Regions from separate parts of the Paenibacillus sp. FSL H8-0282 genome, predicted to be linked through region 2. Evidence: riboswitches for the same ligand, from Rfam matches in the RefSeq annotation. Region 2 holds a riboswitch; each other region holds the start of a gene.

Region 1 (5,001 bases), 3.1 Mb from region 2:
AAGGATAATGAACGGATGCACAAGGATAGCAATCGCAATTAGCTTCATCTCCTTGGCTTCTATCTTTCGCCCGAGAAACTCTGGTGTTCTGCCAACCATTAGTCCACATAAGAAGACACCCATGATGGCATACATCAGCATATTGATTAGTCCGACACCTTTTCCCCCGAAGACGTTGTTGAGCATCATTAGGGCCAGAGGGGTAATGCCACCCAGCGGTGTCAGCGTATCATGCATATTGTTAACACTACCTGTCGTAGCTGCCGTTGTTACCGAAGTGAACAGCGAAGATTGCGGGATACCAAAACGTACCTCTTTACCTTCCATGCTGCCTTGCGAAGACTCGATCCCCAGCGCATTGATAGCTGGATTGCCTTTGGTTTCCGCATAATAATTCAATCCCAGCAGTAGTACGAACAAGGTCATCATTGCTGTGAAAATCACCCAGCCCTGACGTTTGTTCTTAGCGAACAATCCGTACATATATGGCAGAGAGGCTGGCAGCATCCACATAGAGAGAATCTCCAGAACGTTCGTAAGTGGATTAGGGTTCTCAAAAGGATGCGCTGAATTGGCTCCGAAGAAGCCGCCACCATTCGTACCTAAGTGTTTAATTGATTCCAAAGAAGCGACTGGACCGATAGCGATTTGTTGCGTCTGCCCTTCGAGTGTAGTGACCTCAAGCGATGGCTTGAGCGTTTGTGGCACATGCAATCCTACCAGCACCAATGAAACTAGCAGAGCTAATGGAATGAATACACGAATATGTGCTTTTACGAAGTCCTCGAAAAAGTTCCCGACTGATTTCTGTCCTGTAATCCCTCTGACAAAAGCAACCGCAACAGAAAATCCGCTCGCTGCAGACGTGAACATCATCATCGTGATGACTGCCATTTGTGAAAAATACGATAGTCCCGTCTCCCCGCTATAATGCTGCAGGTTCGTATTGGTCATAAAGCTGATCACCGTATTGAATGAAAGCGTCTGTTCCATATCGGCAATTCCATTCGGGTTCAGCGGCAATCCCCGCTGTAATCTTAGAAAAATATAACTGAAAGCAACCAGTACGATATTAGTTAAAACAAAGCTGAGTGCATACTTCTTCCAGGACATTCCGTCCCGTTTTTTCAGGCCGATCAGCTTATAAATACCTTTCTCTGTGCCTGCAAACCAGCGATCCGTACGATTCGGTTCGTTAGAAAATACATGATATAAATACGTTCCCATCGGCTTGACCAGCAAGATGAGAATTACAATTACGACGACTATTTGCAAAATGCCCATGAATGCCCCTCCTTAAAATTTCTCAGGATGAATCAACGCGTAAACCAGATATATAAACAACAGTAGGGTAACAGCGATTACTAGAATCACAGCTTATCCCTCCCCGTATCCTCAACTACACCTGCGCACCAGCGCATAAAGCCATAAAATAACCCGTAAATTACAGCTAACGAAGCCACCATATACAGATCCATCATATCTTCCGCACTCCTTCCATTATCCTTGATGAGGTGATCTATCGATTAGAAAATCAGCATCACCACTATGGGAATAGATTACATAGCTCGCACCAAGTCTTTTATAGACCAATCTAGGATTTATTGAACTTGTAATCACAAAAATCGGCTGTGTCGTCCAGGTACGGCACATCTGAATATAGCGGCAGCAAAGCGGAAAGCTGCTCTCAAACAGATATACCCTGCCTACCGGGAACGATGGGCGAAACCAAGTGCTCTGATGGCGGGTATCCACTAGAATAACCTGCTCAATCCCGAGCTCCTCAAGTAAAGCTTTCTCAGCCACATTGTTGGTTAATCCCGCCATCTTAATACCCCTGAACTTCAGAAGTTTAATGAAATGTTCTCCCGCCTTTGTAGGCGCACATACAAGCACATATTCATTCTGATCCGTCATCTTTTTTTCTCCTCCTGCTCATTTACAACAAGGAGGCAACGAAAATCTCCGAAAGGATGTTGACCTATCGTCATTTTCGGGCACAACCTAAAGCTCGGTTGTGTCACGTCATTAGACGCTGCCTTACAAATACCGCTAATGATGAATTTAGCGACCTCTTAGGGGAGGCCTCCATAAATGCTTTGCTTCTAAGAGCACAGCAAAAAGCCACAAAGGATCTCCTCTGTGGCTCGCTAGCGGTCACATTGCACTCATCCTCTCTCCATACGCTTACGAGGTTAGCTGTCGGATTCGGGCGGTGAGAGTCGCCCTACCTGTATAGATGCGAGCTCACTCACACCCTCTACAGGATTCACCCCATAATCGGCTTCCGACTCTCACATCGGCTGCCGATTGTTGGTTCCCCCGCTTTCCTTACCGGAAATTAAGCGGATCAAATATTCGATTGTCGTTGAAACAGGAGTAATCATACTCTTATGCACGAAGACTTGTAAAACCTGAATGATGCCAAAATAATGCAAATTAAAAACTATTTTCCCATTAGATAGCGCTTACTTGATATCTAATCTCTCTATATCTCTTGTTTACTCGAGTTTGGAGCGTTTAATCGCTATCTATAACCCATGTGATTTTATTCACCTTTTTAGAGCGAAAATACTGCAAATTCCCATTATAGGTAGAAACGCAAGAAGCTGAGGCTGAGCGAGAAAGAGGCGCGATAACACGCCATAAATACCTATTTACCTCGTTTTTCAGTCGTAGTCGGCAGGATATGGTTAAAATTGCTCTAAAAGAACATTTTCCGTTTTTTACAGAAAATCTTGAAAAGAGTATGATTCGGGTTGAATCTAATTCATGAAAAACAATCAACGCTGAGTTCCTGCATTCGCAGGGAACGGGGGAACCATCAGGCCACCTGGCCTACTTGGGGTGAATCCAAAGGAGACTGCATAAGTCTCAATAGGTAGGGCGACTCTCACCGTCCGAATCCGACAGCTAACCTCGTAAGCGTAAAGAGAGAGACCCTTGATCCGCCACGCTTTGGCCCAGGTATATCTGCCTGTAATCCAAAACCGCAGCAGAGGTCCTCCTCTTGCTGCGGTTTTTGCGTTACCTGAGCTTATTAGGTGATAGCACGCTGGATGGGGTGAATGTTTTGAAGCACTATTATTTAGGGATACATCAAGGGCTGCTTGAGCCGATAAGTCTAAATTACGTTTGTTTCGGGGCCTTGTGGTTCGAAGAACATAATCACAGGTACATTGTAGGCTATGCATTTGGCCAGAACCAGATCCAAGCCCTTCGCCAGTTCAGCACACCTTCTTCTTGTAAAGACTGTTTAGACTCTAAGATTGTATATGAGATATATAAAAAAATTCGAGAACAACAGCAGCAGCAGGATTGGTCATCACACCAAAAACTCCCGTGGTTTACAGCCTTCAAGGAGCCTTGGAAAGATGTAAGCGCCGGTTGGTATGTCTTGAGATCCCGCAGCACCTTTCCCTTACATCTATCTGTTATACGGAAAGAGAAGTTCCGACTATGGCTAGAGCATACCGCAGTCTGTGAGAATAAAATGGAAATGCTCGCTTGTGTAGAAAAGGCTAGTGTCACTCATCATGTAGACTTAAAGCTTTTGGAAATCTAAGGAGGAACCCTACTATGGACCAGCGCAGACTATCCCGCATTGAAGTATTTGTATTGGATGAACCCGAGCCTATCCACTATGGAATGGAAGGGGCTGAAGGCTGCCGTTATGGTATTCTAAAACTCACCTGTAAGGGAGGCTGCAGCTGGGGGGCTTGTCTGATCTCTGCCAACACCAAAAATTTCGATCTCATTAAATGGAGTTCTTTTTTACGGGCTATCTGTCATTGCCGTCTTGAGGAAGCGCTGGATAAGGTCCGCCGCGAAGGTTCAGATTGGGAGCAGGTTAAGCTTGAGCTAGTTCAGGGTGCTTTGCAGGATTTAAAGGCCAAGCTCCAGGGTAAATCCTTGGCAGGGCATATTCAGCAAGGGCGTCTGTACAGTGTTGCAGCAGGGGGGAGCAATTCCAGAAGTGAACGGCTCTACTACAAACCTTCCAAAGCTTTATCCAGTACCTCCCAGCAGAAACACAGTTGCCCGGAACCAGACACCGCTGATCTCATCAATAAATCAATCTCTTACTTTTCTATATTATAGATTCAAGCAAATCTCTCATTCTGAAAGGATCGTGTTTCACCATGCCTGACCCCTTACCTCCCGAGTCCACCTACAGTACTAAATTTGCAGAGTGTGTCCAAAAGTATACTAATGAAGTCTACGTACTTAGTTCCATGTTGTTAGAACAATCTAATGAGGCGGACAAGGTTACTATACGCACCTTCACAGAGCTTCATAAAATATATCGTCAGGATGAATTCGATCCTCAGTTATTCTCTATCCACGCTTACCGCACTTGTATTCACCAGTGTGCTGATTCTTTTGCCCGGCGCTCCCTTCTATCGGCTAAGGCATTACCTTGGGAGGAACAGCTTGTGAAGGTCATGTGGTACGGCCTAAAGCTGCCTCTTTCTCAAATAAGCATTATTCTGCAAAAAAGTGTTCCCGCACTGAAAACACAGCTTAGAGCTCTACGGGAGCAGATGACCGCCCAAGCGGATGTACTAACGAGCGCAAATCTTTCTATAATTTAGTCTCTGACTAGAATTCAAACGATCTTTGAGCGCATGAAGCATCTAACGGACTCAGGAGCCTTTAATTGAAGCTTTTCCACAAATATGGCCGGCGTTCGGACTCCAGTAAAAATCTCGAGCGATGAGCGTCTTGGATCGTCTTAAAGCAAGCCCTAATCATCTTCCACCAAGACAAGGCTTACGGACCCAGATGACGTTACTTGCACGTTTATCGCCTTTTGAGCATAGTATCGGACTCCAGTGCAACTATTTGGTTAAAAGAGCTACTAATTCACCATTTTTCATGCCAATAGCGACTATAGTGTCCGATATCTTGCTAAATCTCGATGATTGTTGCATTTAAGTGCTGCTGGGTCCGTTAGCTATATCAGCTCGTATACAAAGAGATTGCCAACTCAAAAACGGG
Region 2 (5,001 bases):
AATTTTAAATGTATATGATAAAAACTACATTAGTCCCTAGAGGACAGAAAGGAATTCTCCTTGAGTAAACCTAAAAAAAGTCCAAATGTTCCCCAGTTGAGCAAACAAGAGAAACGACGGGTAGAACAGGAGCAACAGAAGCAGAAAACGAGAATTTTAGTTATTAGTTCAATAGCTGTAGTAGTTATCATTTTTGTTGGATTGTTTATGTTAGCTTCGAAAGATGCAGCAAAGAATGTCTCTACAGGAGAACCGGTAGAATTCAATTACAGTGAGCTACCTAGGATTGGTAATGAGGATGCACCTGTTAAGCTTGTTGAATTTGGTGATTTCAAATGTCCAGCTTGTTCCCAGTTTGCTGGCTCCATGAAACCGAAAATTGTTCAAGATTTTGTCAACGAGGGAAAAGCAGCTCTTTACTTTGTAAATATGGCTTTCGTTGGTCCTGACTCTGAGACAGCTTCACTAGCTGCATTGTCTGTATACCATCAGAATAAGGATGAATTCTGGAAGTTCTATGATGCTGTGTATGCGCAGCAAGGGGATGAGAGCGTGGAATGGGCGACTGAGGATTTCTTGGTAAGCCTTGCTGAAAAAGAGAAATTAGCGATCGATTACGATCTGTTGCGTAAAGACATCCAAGAGAAAACTTATGCAGATGAGCTGAAGAAAGACATTCAGTTGGCAACTGACTCAGGCGTGACAACTACGCCTTCGCTCTACATTAATGGAGTGAAAACGGCTGAACCTTTCGATATTGAAGCGATTACATCTGAAATTAACGCCGCCGCAAAAGCAGTGGAGGCAAAGTGACAAAATTCCTATCTTTTTGCAAGCGTAACTGCCTCTATCTGGCCTGGTTCGTCTCTTTGGTTGCTGTAGCTGGTAGCTTGTATTTAAGTGAAGTCTTGAAGTATGAACCTTGTAAGCTTTGCTGGTTTCAGCGGATTTTTATGTATCCGCAGTTATTTTTGTTGGGAATTGCCACTTTCCGTGGAGATAAGCGCATCATTCCTTATGTGCTTCCATTAAGTTTGATTGGTGGCAGTATCTCAATCTATCATTATGCGGAACAGAAGATTCCAGCGTTAAGTAAAGTTCTACCTTGTACAGTTGGTGTTCCTTGTAATAAAGATTACTTGAACTACTTCGGATTTATAACGATTCCTTTGTTAGCTTTAATAGCGTTTGCTCTAATAAGTCTCCTTCTTTGGTATGGACGTAGGGAAGAAGAAGTGATTGAAGTAGATGCTGAGGAGAGCTTAGGATTTTAGTTTTTACTTTGGAAGGTACAAAAAAGCTGAAAAGGTATTAAAATCACGGGCTAGAGGGATAATTGAAGATAATGAAAGAGAGCATCCAATAAGACGCTATATTTGAGCTTATTGGATGTTTTTTCATTCTTTTTTCATTTTTTTCAACGCTTTACTGTAGGCACTTTGTAGACTAATATTAGACCTTGTGAGAAGTTGAATATGCGCTGAATTTTCTTAGGAAAAACGGGGGAACCAAACTTGGCATTCATGCCAATGGGGTGAATCGGAACCGGGTCGAACAGACCTCTACCGTAGGGCTATAACCACAGCCCGAATCCGCCAGCTAACCTCGTAAGCAAGGTGGGAAAATGACCATGCATAAGCATGCGGATCATTTCCGTATGCTTATTTTTGTGTCTGCATTTATGAAATCCACCGATGAAAACAGCGCACGGAAATTCCGTTTCAGCTCCCAAAGAAAGGAACTGTATCCACCATGGTAAGCAAGGTAAAACGACTATTGATCGGACGTCCGATGAAGTCGAATGAACTCGATCATGAAAAGTTATCCAAGGTTAAAGCACTGGCTGTTCTGTCTTCTGATGCGCTCTCGTCTGTAGCCTACGGAACGGAACAAATTCTGATTGTACTAGTGGCTGCCGGGTTTACTGCCATCTGGTATTCCCTGCCAATTGCATTAGCCGTATTGGGCCTGCTGGCCATCCTGATTTTATCCTATCGGCAGACGATTTTTGCTTATCCGCAAGGAGGCGGAGCTTATATCGTAGCCAAGAGTAATCTTGGTATTCCGACAGGGCTGCTCGCTGGGGGTTCATTATTGGTGGATTACATTCTTACCGTAGCGGTTAGTGCCTCGGCAGGGACGGATGCGATCACATCGGCTTTTCCAAGTCTTCATAATCATACTGTTCTCATCGCTGTATCTGTTATCGTTTTATTAACAATCATTAATCTTCGCGGAGTGACTGAATCGGCTTCATTTATCGCAATTCCAGTGTATTTGTTTGTGGTTTCGATTGTTGTTCTGATTATCTCCGGTATCGTTAAATATGCAATGGGTGGCGCGCATGCGAATGTTCCTGAAATAGGCAGCGCCGTATCTAATGTAAGTTTGTTTCTACTATTAAAAGCGTTTAGCTCTGGTTGTTCAGCCCTAACGGGGGTTGAGGCCGTATCTAATGCGATCCCAAACTTTAAGGCACCGGCTGAGAAAAATGCAGCCAAGACGCTAATGATCATGGGACTTATCCTTGGCTTTATGTTTACCGGAATCACTGTGCTGGCATATTGGTATGGTATTGTGCCAGATGAAAAGGCTACGGTTGTCTCTCAGATCGCTGAATCGACCTTTGGCCGTGGCGGATTGTACTTTTTCATTCAAGGGATTACAGCAGTGATTTTGTTCTTGGCAGCTAATACAGCATATTCAGCGTTTCCGCTGCTCGCCTTTATGTTTGCAAAAGATAAATATCTGCCACATGCATTTATGGTCCGTGGTGACCGCCTGGGCTTCTCAAACGGCATTATTTTTCTAGGAGTTATGTCTATCATACTTGTGACTGCATTCCATGGGAATACGGAAGGTTTGATTCCACTATATGCGGTAGGCGTGTTCATTCCTTTTACCTTATCCCAACTGGGGATGATGGTGCATTGGATCAAAACAAGACCCGCTGGATGGGTGAAAAGATTTGTAGTAAATACCATCGGTATGCTGACTACATTGACGATTACGCTTATATTTATCATTACTAAATTCTCGAGCGTATGGATGGCATTCATTTTCTTACCTGCTGTAATGTTCGTGTTCCACCGTATTCATAAGCATTATTTGAATACTGCGGATCAACTGCGTATATGTCCGGCTACTGATAAACCTGTAATTAAAGGAAGTACTGTAGTTGTTCCTGTTGCAGGGGTTACACGTGCTGTATTACATTCCATCAGCTATGCGAAGTCTCTAACAGATAATGTTGTTGCTGTGTATGTAGGCTTTGATGAAGAAGACATTCATAAGATGGAGCAACGGTGGGAGGAATGGAATCCAGGTGTACGCCTGATTGTTCTTCGTTCCAGATATCGTAGTATCATTCGTCCGTTAGTGAAGTTTATCGATACGGTAGAGTGGAAGACCGCTGCGACGGATCACATCACGATTTTGATTCCACAGTTTATTACCAAACATTGGTGGCAAGCCGTGCTTCATAATCAGACCAGCTTTTTAATCCGCTCGTATCTAATGAATCAAAAGGACGTTGTAGTAGCGACTGTCCCGTATCATTTAAATAAATAAGTAGAAGATTAAAGATGAGGTTATATCCGGAACGTTCGGAATATAACCTCTTTTGTATTTTATATGAAGGAAATTGTTGCAAATCCACAGAATTTGAAATTTATATGTTGACACAGAGAATGAGAATCAATATCATTTAAAAGTGAAGCAGAGGTAAAGGTCACCTTTGAATATCAAAGCAGTTACATATAGGAGGGTTTTTAATGTTTTGGCTTAACAGAAAAAGATCAGGAAGCATGAAAGTGACGATGAGCGGACTAATAGTGATGACGCTAATACTTTCCGCTTGTGGTAATAATAATGCTGAAAGCTCATCAAATGCAGGAACAGCGCCTACAACAGCGCCTACAGCAGAATCTACAGAGGCACCTGCTGCACCTAAGACGTTAACAGATGCAATGGGTCATAAAGTAACGATTCCGGCTAATCCACAGCGCGTTCTGGGTTCATATTTGGAAGACTCTTTGGTAACTCTGGGTGTAACTCCAGTAGCTCAATGGTCAGTTACAAACGGCGTTCAGGATTATCTGGCCACTGAATTGAAGGATGTTCCTACAATTAGTTACGACCTTCCGTTAGAGGCTGTAACCAGTTTTGCTCCGGATCTTATTATCATCCCATCGGAGTCTTCTGTTCAGAACGGGATTTACGATCAGTTGAATAAGATTGCACCCACTTATGTAATTGGGGATGAACTAAATCAAGATTGGCGCAAATCGTTGCTCAAGATGGGTGAGATTTTGAACAAAACCCCTGAAGCAGAAAAAGCCATTAAAGATTATGATGTTAAAGCAGCGGCTGCGAAAGAACAGCTTGCAGGAGCTATTGGACAAGAGTCCGCGGCTATTTTATGGTTGGTGCAAAAAAACTTCTATATTGTAGACGAAACCCGCAGCAGTGGAGCTGTATTATATACAGACCTTGGCGTAACGCTGCCTAACTTAGTAACAGAGATCCCAGTAGGAACAAGAGCAACTTGGAATCCGATCTCACTAGAGAAGCTTTCTGAGCTGACCGCAGATCATATTTTCCTTGTAAATAGTGATAAGACTGAGGGTTCGGAGATCCTAGATAGTGCAATCTGGAAGGGCATCCCAGCTGTAAAAGCTGGAAATGTGCATGAAATGAGCTCAACAAGCAGCTGGCTTTACAGTGGTGCGAACGCTGGCAGAAAAATCATTGACGATGTGCTAAAAAGTCTTGTGAAATAAAAGTCGTAATTCACCATGAATGAGACTGATCATTTCGGTGGGGAAGGGCGTGCAGATCAAGTATCTCGGGATACAAAGATCTGCACCATTTTTTTATAAACCAATCCCATAGTACGGAAAAATCGTTCCTGCAATTGTACAACATAAATATTTTTGCGATAATGAGAATGATTGTTGTTATCATATAAACCATTGTAACTATTGAATAAGGAGACGACTC
Region 3 (5,001 bases), 2.1 Mb from region 2:
TCTGCAATCGGGGCAAACGGTTATACAACATATCTACGATACTCATTTCGAGGGGGCAGAGCAGGCTGCACAGCTTCTAGCAACATGGGAATCACTTGAAGGCAGCATGGATAGTGGATTGTATGTGCAAGTGAAGCAACGTCTTGAAGAGCAAGCAGAGCATGCGCAGGAATGGAGAGATCGGATCAATACGTATTTTTACCGCAAGAGCGGAATTGAGGATCTTAAAGGCAGAAAGATTTATTAGATTTTGAACCGAGGGATGATGATAGTGAGCCTCACGATTAGAGCGATTTTGAAAGATTTAATGGGAACTGTGGAACAGGTAGAAGGGACTGTGGATATTCTGAACCCAGGGGAACCGGAAACTGAAGTCACAGGGATTATTACGGCCTTTTCTGCCACACAAAATATTGTGGAGCAAGCAATAGCGTTAGGAGCCAATTTGCTGATCACGCATGAAGGTGTATTTTATAGCCATCATGCGGCGAACGAGTGGTTAGAAGGTGATCCGGTTTATCATGCGAAAAAAAGTCTGATCGGACATTCCCCAATAGCTATTTTTCGTTATCATGATTATTGGCATCGGCAAGAGCAAGATGGGATTATGATGGGTTTGCTGCGAGAGCTGGATTGGTCAGACTATGTGGAAGAGCAGCAAGCGGCTGCTACGATTCTCACTATTCCTGCCATGACTGTACTGGAAGCTGCTCAGTATATTAAAAGTAAGCTAGGGATCTCTTATGTACGCGCTGCTGGTGACCTGTCTCTGTCCTGCAAACGCATAGGGATATTAGTAGGTTACAGAGGGGGCGGGACGATGGCTATTCCACTTTTTAATGATCACAATCTTGATTTAATTATTGCTGGAGAAGGACCAGAGTGGGAGACTCCGGAATATGTGCGGGATGCAGGGCACCAAGGCAGATCTAAAGCGCTCATCATGTTAGGTCATGCGGAGAGTGAAGCGCCGGGGATGAAATATTTAGCTGAAATCTTAGCAGACAAATATCCCATGCTTCCTACCCGGTTCATTGCTGAACAACCCATCTATCAGATGGTTTAATCTGGGGAAATTAAGAGTACGGAATAAATAAACATATTATGGAGAAAATGAAGGGAAACAGGTCACTGAGAAAGGAGTGTTTCAATGGAAATTCCTTTGGAGGCTGATGAAGTATTAAGTCGGATCAAAAAGCTGCAAAGCGACGGAAGCTCGATCAGTAAAAAACAAGTAAAGCAAAGCGACCCAGAGCTTATGAGAAGTGCGCTGTTCTTTTTTCCAAGCTGGGAGCATGCATTGAAAAACGCCGATCTTTTGTAGCCATAGTATTGTAAAAGGAAGCTAAGTGGACAGGGGGATATCTCTGATTCTGCTTAGCTTTTTTCTTTTTTATGAAATCATTCGTGCTGTTCATGTGAAATAATATTAACAAGCTTGCCAAACGGATCGGGGACATAGAAACGACCAACACCCCAAGGTACAGAAACTGGCCCAATATTGGTATTGAAGATTGTCGTTTCTTATTAAATAGGAAAGTACTGGTGAATCACCCCCTTTTTCGCTTGCTTCAGAGCTGTTTTTCTAAAGAAAACGAGTAAACAAGAGCAAAAGAAAGAGAAAATGAAGAGTATGCTTAATATGAAATGAAAAGCATTGCTTTCAACATTATTTTGACCAGAGCCCTCCTTTACAAGAAAACCTTACAAGAGTATGATTCATCTCAGAACTGAGAATTATCTTAAATTTACAATTACATAAGCAATCCGCTTAATTTCCGTTTCTGGAAAGCGGGGGAACCAACAACTGGCAGCCGATGTGAGAGTCGGCACTGGTTATGGGGTGAATCCTGTTCCGGGTGCATAATATGCATCCCTGCAGGTAGGGCAACTCTCACTGCCCGAATCCGACAGCTAACCTCGTAAGCGTATGGAGAGAGGATGAATGGCGTGTTTAGTGATGAATAGCCACAGAGAATCCCTCTGTGGTTTTTTGCTGCGTTTTTAAGCAGATATAGTCGTAGAATTTATTATGAAAGAGGTGTTACCTTTGCCTATCGCTAAACTGAACGGAACTTCGCTCTATTATGAAATCAATGGAACTGGCACTCCGGTTGTGTTTATCCATGGACATGGATTAACACACAGTATGTTCAAACCACAGCTGGAGTATTTTTCCGATAAATATAAAGTGATTTTGTGCGATTTACGGGGGAATGGCAAGTCTGGTAAACTGCTGGAGGCCCCACATGAGATTATTGAGACGCAATGTCTGGATCTGATTATGCTGTTGAATGACCTAGGTATCCGTGAAGCAGTTTTTGTAGGAATCGCCTATGGTGGCTTAGTCGTTCAGCATATTGCCAAACAATATCCTGAGCGTGTAAAAGCCATTGTGGTTGCGGATAGCTTTTGTAGGACTCACGGATCAACAATAGTAGGGAAAATACAAACTATGGCAGCATATTGCAGTTTACTAATGTATTATCTCCCAAGCGAGCTGGTGTTGCCTTCGATTCGGATGATGTACCGAGAGCGCTGGAGTCTGGCCTACAATGAGATTAGAAGAGGGCTGCTGGACAAACGTCCCCGGGAGCTATATCGGCAAAGGCTGGCTACGAGCCATGTTGATTACACCAGATGCTTAAAGGCTTTTAAACGTCCTGCTTTATGTATTGTAGGGGACTTTAATGAATTTGGAGTGAATTGTATGAAGGAAATGGTGTCTCAGCTGCCACATGCGCAGTTGGCGATTATTCCGAACGCATTAGATCCAAGTAATCTGTGCCAACCGGAGCAATTCAATGCGATTCTTCAACGTTTCTTAGAGAAGCAGCAGGGTACTCAGCAGATTAGCTGATCTATTGGGAGACCTTCACAAGCGAAGCGTTTAAGTGAGAAAAAAGACGTCCCATAGCCAGGGAGCACGAGCTGGCTATGGGACGTCCTTTTGGGTTGAACTTTAGGGGAATTCTCCCTAAAGTGAAGGAGATTATGGCTCCTAGAACATGGATTAGGGAAAACTTCCCTAATAATAGGATGTTTTTAGCCATAAATGGGTATTTGCATGAATTTTTAGGGAGGAATTCCCTAAAAACCTCATTTTAAAGCGATTATCGATGAACATTAGGGAGGATTTCCCTAATATAATGGACATCCAATTAAAGGCTGGCTTATCCGTAGTGAAATCTACGAATGAGCCAGCCTTTGGTTATTTTACTAACCGATGGATGTTGAACATTTACAAGCATATTGTACCTAGAACGCCACTTAATGTCCCTACCCTACCACAGCACCAAATATAGCTCACCAGACGTGGGAAAGAACAATAGACTCTAAATAGTTATAGAAGGAGGCGTAGTAAGCAACGCATCTGCTACTCTTGCATTTTGTACAATGCGATCTACTCGTGTAAGATTAAGATAATTCATACTAAAGGAGCTGAGTCATGATGTCTCAAGCTGAAACTATAAAACTGACTTCATTATCTTCAAAAGGGGGCTGCGGCTGCAAAATCGGTCCCGCCGATCTCATGCAGGTTATTCGTAGTCTGCCACCAACTGTTCCTAACCCGGATCTACTTGTAGGTCTTGATACTAGTGATGATGCAGGGGTGTATCGTTTAAGTGATGAATTAGCGTTAGTGCAAACTGTTGATTTTTTCACGCCGATCGTGGATGATCCCTATTCATTTGGTCAAATTGCAGCAGCCAATGCATTAAGCGATATTTATGCGATGGGTGGAAAGCCGCTTACGGTGCTTAATATTGTGGCCTTTCCTATTTCTGTTTTAGATAAAAGCATTCTCGGTGACATTTTGCGCGGTGCAGCGGATAAAGTACAGGAAGCAGGAGCTACTCTTGTGGGCGGACATTCCATCGACGATAAAGAGCCCAAATTCGGATTGGCCGTTACGGGCCTTGTGCATCCTGACAAAGTAAGAACGAATGCGGGCGCCAAGGTGGGAGACAAGCTGATTCTAACGAAGCCTATCGGTGTGGGGATCTTAACAACTTCCATTAAAAAGGATCAGCTATCTTCTGAAGAAACCACACGCCTTACGACAGTAATGTCTACTTTGAATAAAAAAGCGGCTGAAATCATGGAGCCTTATGATGTACATGCTTGTACAGATGTTACCGGATTTGGGCTACTGGGACATGCCTCGGAAATGGCTAAAGGGAGCGGCACGGGCCTGATCATTCGTCAAGGCGATGTACCGATGCTGCCAAGAGTAAGAGAGCTTGCGGAACAGGGATTTGTTCCAGGAGGCACTAAGAATAACTTTGCCCATCTGGAAGGCAGCATTCTTTATCCGGAAGAGATGGACCAACTAAGCCGCTATATTCTATGTGACGCTGTGACTTCTGGCGGACTGCTGATCTCTGTGGCCCCTGAACAAAGCGAAGATTTGCTAAAAGAGTTAGTAGATGCAGGGGTAGAAGCGGCATTGATCGGAGAGGTAACGGAAGAGCATCCGGGTCAGATTACGGTTATAGCTGCTGTGGAATAACTGTTGTATATCAGCTTAGAGCAAATTATGAAGGTTAGCCACCAGAGGAGAGAGCATATTGTTTCAGGACATTACACTGGAAGAACTTAGAGTGTTAAAAAACAAGAAGCAGATCACCATTATTGATGTTAGATCTCCTTCTGAATATAAAGATGCAACGCTGCCGGATAGTTTGAATATTCCTTTTTTTGATGATCAGGAACGGGCTGAAGTAGGGACGTTGTATAAACAGACAAGTGTGCAGGCCGCGAAAGAACGTGGTTTGGAGATTGCTGCGGCAAAACTGCCTTCTTTTGTCAAAGAATTTGCAGCGATTCAAGGAGACAAAGCAGTATTCTGCTGGAGGGGAGGTATGCGCAGCCGTACAACTGCGACCGTACTCTCTTTAATGGATATTCATGCTTACCGGCTGATAGGCGGCTATAAGGCTTATCGTAAATGGGTGCTCGACGAATTGGAGTCCTATGAATGTAAGGCGAAGTCTTATG

What was found. Region 2 has a riboswitch for cyclic di-AMP ahead of NST94_RS15990 (APC family permease). Riboswitches for the same ligand answer to the same signal wherever they lie in the genome.
Region 1: another riboswitch for cyclic di-AMP. It lies ahead of NST94_RS02675 (hypothetical protein); the one in region 2 lies ahead of NST94_RS15990 (APC family permease).
Region 3: another riboswitch for cyclic di-AMP. It lies ahead of NST94_RS25225 (alpha/beta hydrolase); the one in region 2 lies ahead of NST94_RS15990 (APC family permease).

What each region holds. Positions count from the first base shown of each region.
Region 1 covers NZ_CP150146.1:602,034-607,034, reverse strand. The annotation lists gene kdpA (potassium-transporting ATPase subunit KdpA) at 1-1,284, opposite strand, end outside; gene NST94_RS02675 (hypothetical protein) at 1,501-1,917, opposite strand; cyclic di-AMP (ydaO/yuaA leader) riboswitch at 2,169-2,358, opposite strand; cyclic di-AMP (ydaO/yuaA leader) riboswitch at 2,778-2,942, shown strand; gene NST94_RS02670 (hypothetical protein) at 3,011-3,565, shown strand; gene NST94_RS02665 (hypothetical protein) at 3,580-4,101, shown strand; gene NST94_RS02660 (hypothetical protein) at 4,236-4,595, shown strand.
Region 2 covers NZ_CP150146.1:3,725,511-3,730,511, reverse strand. The annotation lists gene NST94_RS16000 (DsbA family protein) at 97-813, shown strand; gene NST94_RS15995 (disulfide oxidoreductase) at 810-1,274, shown strand; cyclic di-AMP (ydaO/yuaA leader) riboswitch at 1,469-1,628, shown strand; gene NST94_RS15990 (APC family permease) at 1,753-3,570, shown strand; gene NST94_RS15985 (iron-hydroxamate ABC transporter substrate-binding protein) at 3,774-4,781, shown strand.
Region 3 covers NZ_CP150146.1:5,825,269-5,830,269, reverse strand. The annotation lists gene NST94_RS25240 (alpha-glucuronidase family glycosyl hydrolase) at 1-247, shown strand, start outside; gene NST94_RS25235 (Nif3-like dinuclear metal center hexameric protein) at 308-1,066, shown strand; gene NST94_RS25230 (hypothetical protein) at 1,151-1,324, shown strand; cyclic di-AMP (ydaO/yuaA leader) riboswitch at 1,759-1,945, shown strand; gene NST94_RS25225 (alpha/beta hydrolase) at 2,033-2,860, shown strand; gene NST94_RS25220 (hypothetical protein) at 3,120-3,305, shown strand; gene selD (selenide, water dikinase SelD) at 3,452-4,513, shown strand; gene mnmH (tRNA 2-selenouridine(34) synthase MnmH) at 4,572-5,001, shown strand, end outside.